DNA from 3 places in the Desulfolithobacter sp. genome. Region 2 is predicted to be linked to each of the others. Evidence: riboswitches for the same ligand, from Rfam matches in the RefSeq annotation. Region 2 holds a riboswitch; each other region holds the start of a gene.
The links. A riboswitch is a leader RNA that binds a small molecule or an ion and turns the genes downstream of it on or off. The one in region 2 is predicted to bind cobalamin.

Region 1 (3,964 bases), 140 kb from region 2:
GTCCAGTCTGTATCCTTCATTGGGCCCTGGTTGCGGAAATTGAGCCTGGCTTCGAACATCTCGTCCGAGTACTGGAGGCCATAGTTTATCGTATAATCAGCCACGTTGTGGATATCGCCCATGGTTCCGCCGGGTTCTTCCTCTTCTGCCTTGAACATGTAAGTGGCGTTGACAAACAGCTCCAGCGAACGGTCCCAGTTCATCGGGGCCCCAATATCGAAGGATAACTCTGTCTCCAGGCCTTCCATTTCGGCGCTGAGACTGTTTTGGTAGGTGGTGGTGTTACCCGCGGTGACCGTGGTGATCTTGTCGTCCACGTCGGTGTGGAAATATGTAACGTCCATGAACAGGCCCAGCCTGGGTTGCGCATAGCCAAGGCCGATATCCCAGGTGATCGAGGACTCGGGGTCCAGGTCCGGATTGCTCCGGGTGATCATGGTAACCCCGCCAACGTCTGTTTCCGCGTAGCCTGCAAGCTGGGCCGCAGTCGGTGGAACAAAGGCCTTGCCGATGGTGGTGTGCAACCGGATTCCCAGGTCGAAGTTGTAGTTCAGCCCGGCCCTGGGACTGAAGGTGGAGAAATTTTCCGAGTTGGGCGTAAAATCGGTTTTGTAGGGCGTGGGTTTGGTTTCTACATCGAAAGTGTCGTACCGCCCCCCTACAGTGGCGGTGAGCCGGTCGTTCATGAAGCGCCAGATGGTTTCCAGGTATCCGGCCCAGTTTTCCCGGCCTTCATCCGGGGACCAGGGCGCCCTGCGTGTACCGTCCTGGTTGTAGCTTCGGCTTTCCCTGTCGATCTTCTGGTAATCGATGCCGACGACGAACCGGTGTTGGCCCCAGGTGTACTCGTTCTTGAGCTGGAAGCCGAGCCAGTCTGTCTCCGAGTCGTAGCTCCGGTACGGTTCCACCTGGACCAGGGCCGGATACCAGCCGGTATAGTGGCTGTAGTTTTCACTGGTTTCGTTGGTCCGGTAACCGGTGAGGCTCACTCTGCTCTTATCCCCCAGCGGCCCGCTGAGGGTAAAATCCATGCCCGAGCGGTCGATGTCCTTGTGGCCGGACATCTCGTTGCCATAGGCGATGTCACCCGGAGTTTCGATATCGCGGCCCTGGTAGAGGTCTCCGCTGACATCGATCCGCCATGCTCCCAGGTCACCGCCCAGGCGCAGGGATCCGTTCTGGGTCCTGAAGGCCGTGTTTGCCCTGGTCTCGCCGTTACCCATCTCGTAGTCATCGCTCTGTTCGAACCTCTGGGCAAAGATATCGAAGTCGAACCGGTCCCCCAGCCCGCCACCAAGTGCTGCTTTTTCAAAATTGGTCGCAAATGAGCCGTAACCGATTTCCGCAAGACCGGTGAGTGGTCCGGTATGTTTTTTGGTAATGATGTTGACCACCCCGCCCATGGCTTCTCCGCCATAGAGGGAAGAGGCTGGCCCTTTCAGGACCTCTATCCGTTCCACGTTGCCGGTGAGCACGGTCGCCAGGTTGGTGGCTCCGGCCGGCCGGCCGTTGATAAGAACCAGGGTGTGCTTGGTGATACCGGAAAATTCCGGCCGAAAACCGCGGATACCGATGCCGGCCAGGGCGCCGGGGTACTCGATCACGCCGACGGAACTGTTCTTCTTGAGCTGTTCGGTGAGTGTGTCCCCGGTGGTCAGCTCGATGGTCTCGCTCTCGATCACCTCGACCCTGGCCGGAATTTCCTGCACCGATTCTTCACTGCGGGTGGCGGTCACCACCACTTCGTCCAGGGTAACCTTGTTTGCAGGGCTGTCTTCATCCGCGCCCGCCAGGGCCGGTCCAGGCGTGGACACGAGACACAGGGCCAGGGCCGTTCGAATCTCCTTTTTCATCACACTTCTCCTTGTACCTTGTAATGACGTTGAGACGGGTCCGGGGCCGCCTGAAAAGGCAAAAAAAAATCCCCGGACCAATAAACAAAAGAGTTATTGGTCCGGGGATCCCTGATTTTTCCTCGAACAATTCGACAAGCACGTGACTGCTCTTTGTCCGCGAGAGCAGGCGCTTTATGTTTTTCAGACAGGTCTTCTGACTCCCGGATCATCCTCCTTTTGCGCCTTCCCAACCCCTAAGGAGGTCAGTGGCATCTTGCAAAATTCGTCCCCGGTCACAGCGGCGGGCCCGTCCCGGATTCGCACCGGGTTCCCTATTAAGCTCGGCTAAGAGCATCTGAAAATGTACCGATAACGTTACCTGAAAAAATGTGCTCCGTCAACCCGCTTTTGCCGGGAAGATGTGGCCCGTGCCCGCCAGGAGGTTAACGTTCCCGGGGTGTATCGTGAGCGCTGTTCAGCGAATATAGCCCCATTCCCGGAGGCGGGTATATGCGTATTTTGCCTTGTCACCCTGGCGTACCTTTTCAAGAAACGCGGCGTAGGCCCGGGCGGCCTCGTCCCGGCGCTGCATGGCTTCGAGGGCCTGGCCCCGGTAGAAGAGGATGTCCGGATTACCGGGCAGGAGCCGGTCCACCTCACTTAATTCCCGCAGGGCCTGGTCATATTTCTCTTTGGCGAGGCTGCTCATGGCCAAGAGCCAGTGGCCCTGGGCCTCTTTGGGGTAGACCTGGGTGGCCTGGCGGGCATAGCTTAGCGCTTCATCATGGTTATGATGCATAAACTGGCATTTGGCCATAACCACCAGGGCCTGGTAATCGTCCGGAGCGTGGCGAAGAGCAGTGTGCAACAGTTCTTCGGCCTGGCGGATCTGTTTACGGGCCAAGGCGGTTTCCGCCTTCTGGATGGCCCTGATTGCTGGTTTGAGACGGCGAAGACCTGCGGTGTGGTCCATGTAGCGCTGTCGGTGATCCGGGTTGTCGAGCATGGATGCGTAACGTTCATGGGCCTGCAGGCGGGCTGTTTCCAATCGTTCCCTGCTCATGGGATGGGTGGCGAACATGAGCTCGATGGCAGTGGGATTGTGCTCTCCGCTTCTGAGGAGGATTTCCATGAGACCCGCCATGCCAAGTGGTGTGTATCCGGCCCTGGTCATGTATTCCATGCCCAGGGCGTCGGCCTCCCTTTCGTCATTGCGGCTGTATCTGGCCAACAGGGCACCGGCCCCCAAGCCGCCAAGCCTGGAGATCAGCTCCGCCGTACCTTCATGACCGGCACTGGAGGTGGCTATCGAGGCTCCGGCGACCAGCAGGTTGACCAGCAACCCCTTGCCCATCTGCTCGGCTGCGTGCCGGGCACAGACATGGCCGATTTCGTGCCCCAGCAGGGCTGCAAGTTCAGCTTCGCTTTGCAGTTCAACCAGGATGCCTCGGGTGGCGGCGATGGAGCCGCCGGGAAAAGCGTAGGCGTTGATATGGGCCGCATTGACGCCGCGGAAGGAAAAGGGCATGTCAGGGCGATGTGAACGACGGGCCAGCTCCATTCCCACCCGGTTAAGATACTTGTTGAGCTCCCTGTCCATGAGGATACCGTAATCGGCCGAAAACTGGAATGGGGCCTGCTTCCGGTCCAGGGCTATCTCCTGGCTCCGGGTCATCATGACAAGGGATTTTTCTCCTGTCACCGGGTCGGTGCTGCAACCGCCAAGAAAGGGAGCCGTAATGGCGCTTCCACCGCAAAGAAAGAAAAAGCGCAGGATTGTACGGCGTGAAATTCGGGGCAAGGTGTTTGATCCGTTCATGGTGTTTTGTCCGTTTCGGGCCAGTTTATCTGCAGCAGAAGGTCATAAACGGCCCGATAGATACGCGGTTCGCCGCTTGCTCTGGGGCCGGCCACGTTCAGGGTTTTGATGTTATGGTCTTTCAGCCATTGTTCTATGGCTTTTTGAGCTCGTTTGGGATGCCATAGTTCCAGGTCGATATGGAGACAGGGGCGCCGGTGCCGGATGGCCAGGGCCTCGGTCAGGGCCGAGCCGCCGGTGAGAGGGCCAAATGACACTATCAGAGTGCCGTCACTGTCCAGTATGTTTTTCCTGGTTCGGTCCCGGTAGT
Region 2 (3,964 bases):
AGCCAGAAAATGATCACCCCCACCTGTTCGTCGGCCAGAAACTTGAGAAAACCGATTGCCGCCGACAGAATCGCTGCGACAATGACCCCGGAGAGGATCAGGCTGGTGGAGGAGAGACGCCGGTCACCCGCGGCAAGCGACAGCACCACCGCCAGGGTTGCCACCCCGCCGCCAAAAGCGAACAAGGGTACGGATATGAACTGGGGCAGAGACAACCCGAAGACCTGGAGCACAATAACCAGCGAGGCGCCAAAGGCTGCTCCGGAAGAAATGCCAAGGGTGTATGGATCGGCCAGCGGATTGAGCAAAATGGCCTGAAAGACCCCGCCGCACACAGCCAGCATCCCGCCCACCAGGACCGACTCGATTATCCGGGGCAGCCTGACGTTAAGGACCACTGCGGCAGACACAGGGTCTCCGGAACCGTTCAGCCCCAGGATTCGATCACGGATCAGATTAAGGACATCAATGGCAGGGATCCTCATGTAGCCCATGGTGGCGGACAGAACCATGCCCGCGACCAGCAGGCCGGCCAGGACGACGAGGAGTAGTGGAGAGGATCCCCGCCAGCCAGACATCTACTTGAGCTGGATGCCGGCATCACTTGCGGCATCGACCAGATGCTGCACAAAGATGTCAGCAAACTTATCGTTTTCTCCCAACCCCTTCCTGACCGCGATTACCTGGATATTGTTCTTCTCCAGCACACTCTTCCAGGAATCCTCCCCGTCACCGGCCATGTCATTCATGGCATGGTCACCGGCCACCACCATGAAAGGCTTGAGCACGACTTTTTTCACCCCGGCATGCCTGAGCGAATCAAGTACATCTTCCAGGGCCGGAAACCCTTCCACGTTGCCGATCAGGGTCAGGACGTCGGGATAGAGCTGACGCATGCGGTCGGCCAGCTCCAGGTAGGAACCGGCAGAAGGAAAGTATTCGTTTCCATGACCCATATACACAAGGGCAGCCTTTTCACGGCGGGCCAGATCCGCGTCCACGGCCAGGGCCCGGGCCGCTTTCATAACATCAGCATCATAGGGGTGAGCGGTTCCGTAGGTGCCAAGCGCCGGACGTCCCAGGGCAATTTTATGGAAGGGCTTGTACTTGGCTTTTTTCACCGTGCCCATGCTCATCAGTCCATCCACATAGGTTTCCAGGTCGAGAAACTCCTCACCCATGGCGATATGAGTCGGTTGAACGACAATGGTATCGTATCCCTGGTCCTGGAGATCGGCAATGGTGGCCAACGGGGTCTTGACATGGAGAATATCGGCAGGTATCTCCGGATGGGCCTTGATATATTCGGGATCCTGGGCCCTCTGCTGCCATTTCTTGCGAATGATGTTTGAGGTAAAGGCAACCCGGACCGGCGTTTCCGAATACCTGGACACGACTTTCTCCCGAATATTCAAAAGCCCCTGCAGGGCCGGCTCCACCGTGGTTCCGAACATGGCAAGAACTATGGCGCTTTTATGTTCCACCTTGTACTCTCCACTGGAATAACAGGTTGCCGCTGACAGAAAAAACAGGATCAGCACCGCCCAAAAAACCGATTTCAACTTCATGTGAAACCTCCTTCTTGTACGGTCCGGAAATAAAAAAATCCCGGACCAATTGTTACATTGATCCAGGATGTCCCGTCTTTATCCCAGAGTCTCTCCAAGTCTCCCTGTGCCTTTGCCGTCGGCCACGGAGTATTTTTCAGGCAGGTCTTCTGGCTCCCGGATCAGCCTCCTCCCGCGCCTTCCCAGCCGCCAAGCGGCCAGTGGCATTCTCTGCCTTCGACAGATTGCAGGATTTGTCCCCGGTTACAGCGGCGGGCCCGCCCCGGACTTGCACCGGGTTCCCTTTTCATCCACATATGCGGACACCTGAAAACAGGATCAGCATACTAAAAGGCGGTTTCCAAGTCAAGGCAAAGCCTCCTGCCAACGCGACAGCCCTATCCAGCCCCTTCCACGGCCAGCTCCTCGCCCCCCCTGTCCCGGCCAAGGTAACGGAGTTTGGTCGTAGTCTCAGCAAGAAGGCTGGTCAGCTGCCCCGCTATCTCATCGGAATATTCGTGGACCTGGCGGGACAACTCCCGGGCCCGGAGCGCGGCCTCGTTGACCATGGTTATGCTGGCCGAAACCATCCTGGTGTTTTCCGATGTCTGGGAACTCAATCCGGCGATGGTGGTTGCCACCTCCTGCTGTTCAACCACAGCAGCGGTTATATCGGCGGTAATCATGTTGAGATCCTGAACCCTTTGCTCGATGTCATGGAGGTTGTCGACAAAGGTCTGGCTGGCTCTTTCAATGGCATGCACCTTGTCCATAACATCCTGGGTTGCCTGCTCTGTTTCCAGGGACAGATCCTTGACTTCGCTGGCAACCACTGCAAACCCTTTGCCGGCAGCACCGGCCCGGGCCGCCTCGATAGTCGCATTGAGAGCCAGCAGCTTGGTCTGATCGGTAATTTCCCTTACCAGGCCTATAATCCCGCCAATATCCCCGATGGCCCTCTGGAGCTGACGTATATTGCCATGGGAGACCGTCACCCCGTGTACGATTCCGGCCACCAGATCGTTCTGGCTGGCAATCCGACCACTGATTCCTTCCACAGTCTGCCGCAGCTGCCCGGTGGCCTGCGAGACATTTTGCGTATGCTCCGCCGTATCACGGGCCCGCACAGTAGCGTTCTCCGACTGGCTGCCCGTGGTGGCCGCCAGCTCCTGCATCGTTTCCGACATCTCAACCAGCTGCCTGGCCCTCTGTTCCAGGCCGTGTACCACGGTGGCAATGGATTCTATCAGTTCATCTATGATGTTTTTTTCCTTTGCCTTGCGCCGGTCCTCCATCTGCAGCTCGGCCAGGGCCTCGCGAAAATTTTTGATCGCTCCGGACAGGACCCCTATCTGGTCACCCCGCTGCTGACAGGGAATATCGGGAAACCGGCCGGCCCGGATTTCGTCTATAATGCGTGTCAACCGGTACAGTGGCCGTTCAACGATAACACGAGTAAGAAAGAACAGGGCGACCATATTGGCGATTATGGCCAGCACGCCCATACCAAGAGTGAAATGCTGCTGCTGCACGCGGACCGCGGCCAGCCTCTTTTCCATGGCATTGATTTCTTCCACATGATCAAGAATCTCTGTCCTGATTTTCTCGGCCCTGAGACTCTCGTCGGCAACCTTGAGGCCAAGCTCCCGAATCTTTAGCTGCAGAGCCTCCACCTCTCCGGCCTGGTCCTCCAACCGCGCAATCAGTTCCCGCAGGCGGGCCGCATCTCCTGATGGGTTCTTGCTCTGGATGGTCAACCGCTCCACCTTCTCGGTGAAATTATTGCCGCTGTCAAACACACCATAGGATAACACCAGCTTCCCATCCCGCTCCTGGACCACCATCCGGTTCCGGGCCAGGTCCCGGCGCTCAGCCCTGGAGTAGAGAGACCTGTAGGCCTGGCGACCGACCAGGGTTTCCCGGCCCTCGACCTGGAAATCACGATCCACGCCCGCAAGTACTTCAGCCCGGCGATCCACCTGGAAAAACTCCGGCAGCCTGATAAATTCGTCCTGGAGCTGAAAGATGGTCGAACGGAGATTTGAACTGAGCTGCTCCCGAATCTGTAAAACATCATCCACGGTCTGCTGGACAGTCCGGCTGGACTGGTGGTTGACATAGAGCAAAGCCCCTATAAACAGGTTGGAAACCAGGGCTACCCCGAAAAGAATCTTGGTCCCGACCGTAATCCATTTCCTCTTTGTCAGCCATTGCAACATTATAATGTATCCTCCTGCACTGGTATTCACAATATGCCACCAGGTGGCACTGTCGCAGCGACAGATCTGCAACATGCAGGAATCGTAGTCAAAAAAAATTAGTGTTTGGTTAAGATTTGTTTTCGAATCGGCTCGAATTCACACCCGGGCATGAATCCGCAGGATGGGGAGGGATAAGCAGGAAAACAGGTTGTGACT
Region 3 (3,964 bases), on a different contig from region 2:
TCTGTACCAAACAGGGAGTGGTTGCCCTGGAGTATGAAATACAGCGGACAGATAACCTGTCCATCCCTGTCCGGCTCAGCTCTTCTCCCCTGAAGGACCAGGAGGGAAATAGACTTGGTACCGTGGTGATCATTCGTGACATCCGTGATCTGCGGGCCATGGAGGAACAACTGGAGCGTTCCCGGCGACTCGCCGCCCTTGGGCGAATGGCAGCCGGTATTGCCCATGAAATCAGAAATCCCCTGGGGACATTACGGGGATTTGCCCAGTATTTCGGCAATCAGGCAACGGACAAGAATTCCCTGGAATATGCTCAGCTGATGGTGGATGAGGTAGATCGTCTGAACGCGGCGATTTCAGCCCTGCTGCAGTTCTCCAGGCCAAGAGATCCAGAGTTTCAAAAGTTGTCTCCCGCTCGGGTGCTCGAAAAGACAGCCAGGTTGCTCGAGCATGATTTCAAGGCTGGAAATATCCATTTTTCCATGAAGATACAGTGTACAGGGACTGTTGTCGCAGATGAAGATCTTCTGCTCCAGGTTGTTCTCAATTTGCTCAAAAACAGTCTGCATGCCACCCCGGCAGGTGGTCACATAAGCCTGTTCTGCTCTGAAGAAAAAGACACGATCCGGATTACGGTTTCCGATTCGGGCAAGGGTATGTCCGGGGAAGAGCAGGAGAAAATGTTCGATCCGTTTTTTACAACCCGTCGGGCAGGTACCGGCCTGGGTCTGGCTGTCAGTCACCAGATTGTCGAGCAGCATCACGGGCATTTCGAGGTAGTATCAGCCCCGGGCAGGGGAACAGAAATCACGATAGTGCTCCCGGTGACCCAGAAAAAACAAACTGGAAATGGATGATATGCAGGGAAAAACAATTCTGCTTGTAGATGATGATGTGGCTCACCGTACCATGCTCAAGGTCAACCTTGAGGGGGCAGGCTACACCATACTTGAAACCGACGATGGGGATCAGGTTTTGCCGCTGCTGTGGGACCATGATGTGGATTTGATTCTGCTGGATCTGAAAATGCAGCGAATGGATGGCCTGGAGACCTTGTCGCTGCTCAGGGAAAAGGGGCGTATCGAGCCGGTTATCGTTATCACGGCCTTTTCTTCGGTGGAAAGTGCTGTGGCGGCCATGAAAAAGGGGGCCGTCGATTATGTCACCAAGCCTGTTGATATCGAGGCCCTGAATCTGGCCGTGGAAAAGGCGCTTCATATAGAGGCGCTTCGGGAAGAGAATGCACAGCTTCGGGAACGGCTTGGAGAAAAATTTGACTTTGGCAACATTATCGGCCGCAGCAGTGGTATGCAGAGGGTGTTTGAAACTCTCTCGCTGGTTGCTCCCAGCGATGCAACGGTGCTTATAACCGGAGAATCGGGTACCGGCAAGGAATTGATTGCCGGGGCGCTTCATCAAAACAGTCTGCGTAAAGACGGCCCGTTTATCAAGGTCAACTGCGCGGCTCTGCATGAAAGCTTGCTGGAAAGCGAACTTTTTGGCCATGAACGGGGTGCTTTTACCGGTGCGGAGCGGCAGCGTAAGGGTCGCTTTGAACAGGCCCATCGCGGCACTTTGTTTCTTGATGAAATCGGCGATATGTCGTTGCAGACCCAGGCCAAGATACTCAGGGTAATCCAGGAAGGAGAGTTCGAACGTCTTGGCTCCAGCCAGTCTGTGAAGGTGGATGTCCGCCTTGTGGCGGCAACCCACAAGAATCTTCAGCAAATGGTTGAGGAAGGCACTTTTCGGCAGGATCTCTTTTTCCGGCTTTCCGTGGTGCCTATTGAATTGCCACCTCTCAGGGAGAGGCCGGAGGATATACCAGCCCTGGCTGATTATTTTCTGAAAAAATATGCGAAAAAAAACCGGAAAGATATTCGGAGATTTCATCCCCAGGTTCTGATGCTCCTTGGGCGACATGACTGGCCCGGTAATATCAGGGAGCTGGAAAACACCGTGGAGCGGGCAGTGATTCTCTGCCTTGGAGAACAGATTACTCCCCGGGAACTGTCGCCTCACCTGTTGCCGGAAGATATGGCGCCGAACCTGGAGAAGAACGGCAGGCAGGGTTTCACCCTTCGCGACATGGAGCGTGAGGCAATCAAAACCATCCTGGCTCAGACAGATGGTAACCGCTCGAAAACAGCACGTATTCTTGGAATTGCCCGGCAGACCCTGTTGAACAAGATTAAGGAATACGGTCTGGACAAAGATTGAATTGTCTTGTCCTTTTTTCTAATTTCTGGCATATGTGGACACCATAGATCAGTCTGGTGCCGTCGGTGTGGTTGCCGGCGGAGAATAGGGAATACGGTGCGAATCCGTAACGCTCAGGGCCGGCGCTGTAAGCGGGGACTACGGCCGCATGATGCCACTGTCCACATCTTCGGGGATGGGAAGGCGCGGTCGGAGATTGATCCGTGAGTCAGAAGACCTGCCAGGCTGGATACAAGATAACGGATATTGCTGTCCTGCAAGTCCGCGTCAAGGAACAATTCCCTGGCGCGGATTTTTTTTTTGCCGGCCGGGACGGTCTGAGGAGGAAGAGAGCATGAAGACCCAACTTGAATTGGCCCGCGAGGGGCTCGTTACACCACAGATGGAACAGGTAGCTAGCGATGAGGGCAAGGATGTCGAGCTGATCAGGGAGTTAGTCGCTTTGGGAGAAATCGTTATTCCGGTCAACCATAATCGTCCGAATCAGAAGGTGGTCGGTATTGGCACCGGGTTGCGGACCAAGGTCAATGCCTCTATCGGCACTTCTTCGGACATCAAGGACATCGAGCTGGAAAAAAGAAAGGCGCGGATCGCTGAAGAGGAGCAGGCCGATACCCTGATGGAATTGTCCACCGGAGGCGATCTGGACCTGGTGCGGCGCGAAGTGCTGGCCGCCGTTGATCTGCCGGTGGGCAATGTGCCTCTGTATCAGGCCTTTTCAGAGGCCATCCGCAAGTACCGTAACCCAAACAAACTTGACCCGGAATATCTTTTCGAGCTTATCGAGCGGCAGCTGGAGGATGGAATATCGTTCATGGCAATTCACTGCGGGATCAATCGGTACTCCATTGAACGGCTGCGTCGTCAGGGATATCGTTATGGGGGGCTGGTTTCCAAAGGCGGCACCTTCATGGTGTCCTGGATGGAGTATCATGACCGGGAAAATCCACTTTATGAGCAGTTTGACCGGGTTTGCGATTTGATGAAAAAATATGACGCTGTTCTTTCACTGGGTAACGGTATCCGGGCTGGAGCTATTCATGACAGTCACGACCGGGCCCAGATGGCGGAGATGATCACCAACTGCGAACTGGCCGAGATAGGTCGGGAAATGGGGTGTCAGATGATGGTGGAGGGTCCGGGCCATGTGCCTCTTGACGAGATCGAAGGCAATATAATGCTGGAGAAAAGGATGAGCGGCAATGCGCCCTATTACGTCCTGGGCCCGTTGCCTGCAGACTCCGGGGCCGGATATGACCATATTACCGCTGCCATAGGAGCTGCCAATTCAGCCCGTTACGGAGCGGACTTGATTTGTTACATCACCCCGGCGGAGCATCTCGCCCTGCCCGGAGAACAGGACGTACGTGAAGGTATCCGGGCCACCAGGCTGGCGGCAAGGATAGGTGACATCGCGCGTGATCCTTCCATGCGCGAGCGGGAAAAGCAGGTGGCTATCGCCCGGCGTGATACCCGGTGGGAAAGGCAGATGGAGCTTTTGATGTTTCCAGAAGAGGCTCGCAGGATCCGCAGGGACCGTTCACCGGAAAATAAGCGTACCTGCACCATGTGCGGCGATTTTTGCGCCATGGAGCGGGGAATATCGCTATTTGCCCGAGACATACGCGGTGACAAGCGGGGCTGCGAAGAGGAACAGGCCCGGAAAAAAGCGGTAGTATCCGCGCAGAAAGAAAAATAGAGTCTCAGCAGATATGGCCCGGCTGCTTATTGAACAGCAGGCGGG

Region 1: linked by a shared signal. The riboswitch ahead of ACXJJY_RS08430 (TonB-dependent receptor plug domain-containing protein) and the one ahead of ACXJJY_RS09020 (sirohydrochlorin cobaltochelatase) in region 2 are both predicted to bind cobalamin.
Region 3: linked by a shared signal. The riboswitch ahead of thiC (phosphomethylpyrimidine synthase ThiC) and the one ahead of ACXJJY_RS09020 (sirohydrochlorin cobaltochelatase) in region 2 are both predicted to bind cobalamin.

Annotation. Positions count from the first base shown of each region.
Region 1 covers NZ_JBPMMS010000034.1:54,871-58,834, forward strand. The annotation lists gene ACXJJY_RS08430 (TonB-dependent receptor plug domain-containing protein) at 1-1,853, opposite strand, end outside; cobalamin riboswitch at 2,023-2,209, opposite strand; gene ACXJJY_RS08435 (M48 family metalloprotease) at 2,311-3,654, opposite strand; gene ACXJJY_RS08440 (putative molybdenum carrier protein) at 3,651-3,964, opposite strand, start outside.
Region 2 covers NZ_JBPMMS010000034.1:193,131-197,094, reverse strand. The annotation lists gene ACXJJY_RS09025 (FecCD family ABC transporter permease) at 1-578, opposite strand, end outside; gene ACXJJY_RS09020 (sirohydrochlorin cobaltochelatase) at 579-1,568, opposite strand; cobalamin riboswitch at 1,691-1,893, opposite strand; gene ACXJJY_RS09015 (methyl-accepting chemotaxis protein) at 1,946-3,766, opposite strand.
Region 3 covers NZ_JBPMMS010000013.1:50,756-54,719, forward strand. The annotation lists gene ACXJJY_RS03065 (two-component system sensor histidine kinase NtrB) at 1-857, shown strand, start outside; gene ACXJJY_RS03070 (sigma-54-dependent transcriptional regulator) at 859-2,220, shown strand; cobalamin riboswitch at 2,258-2,459, shown strand; gene thiC (phosphomethylpyrimidine synthase ThiC) at 2,555-3,919, shown strand.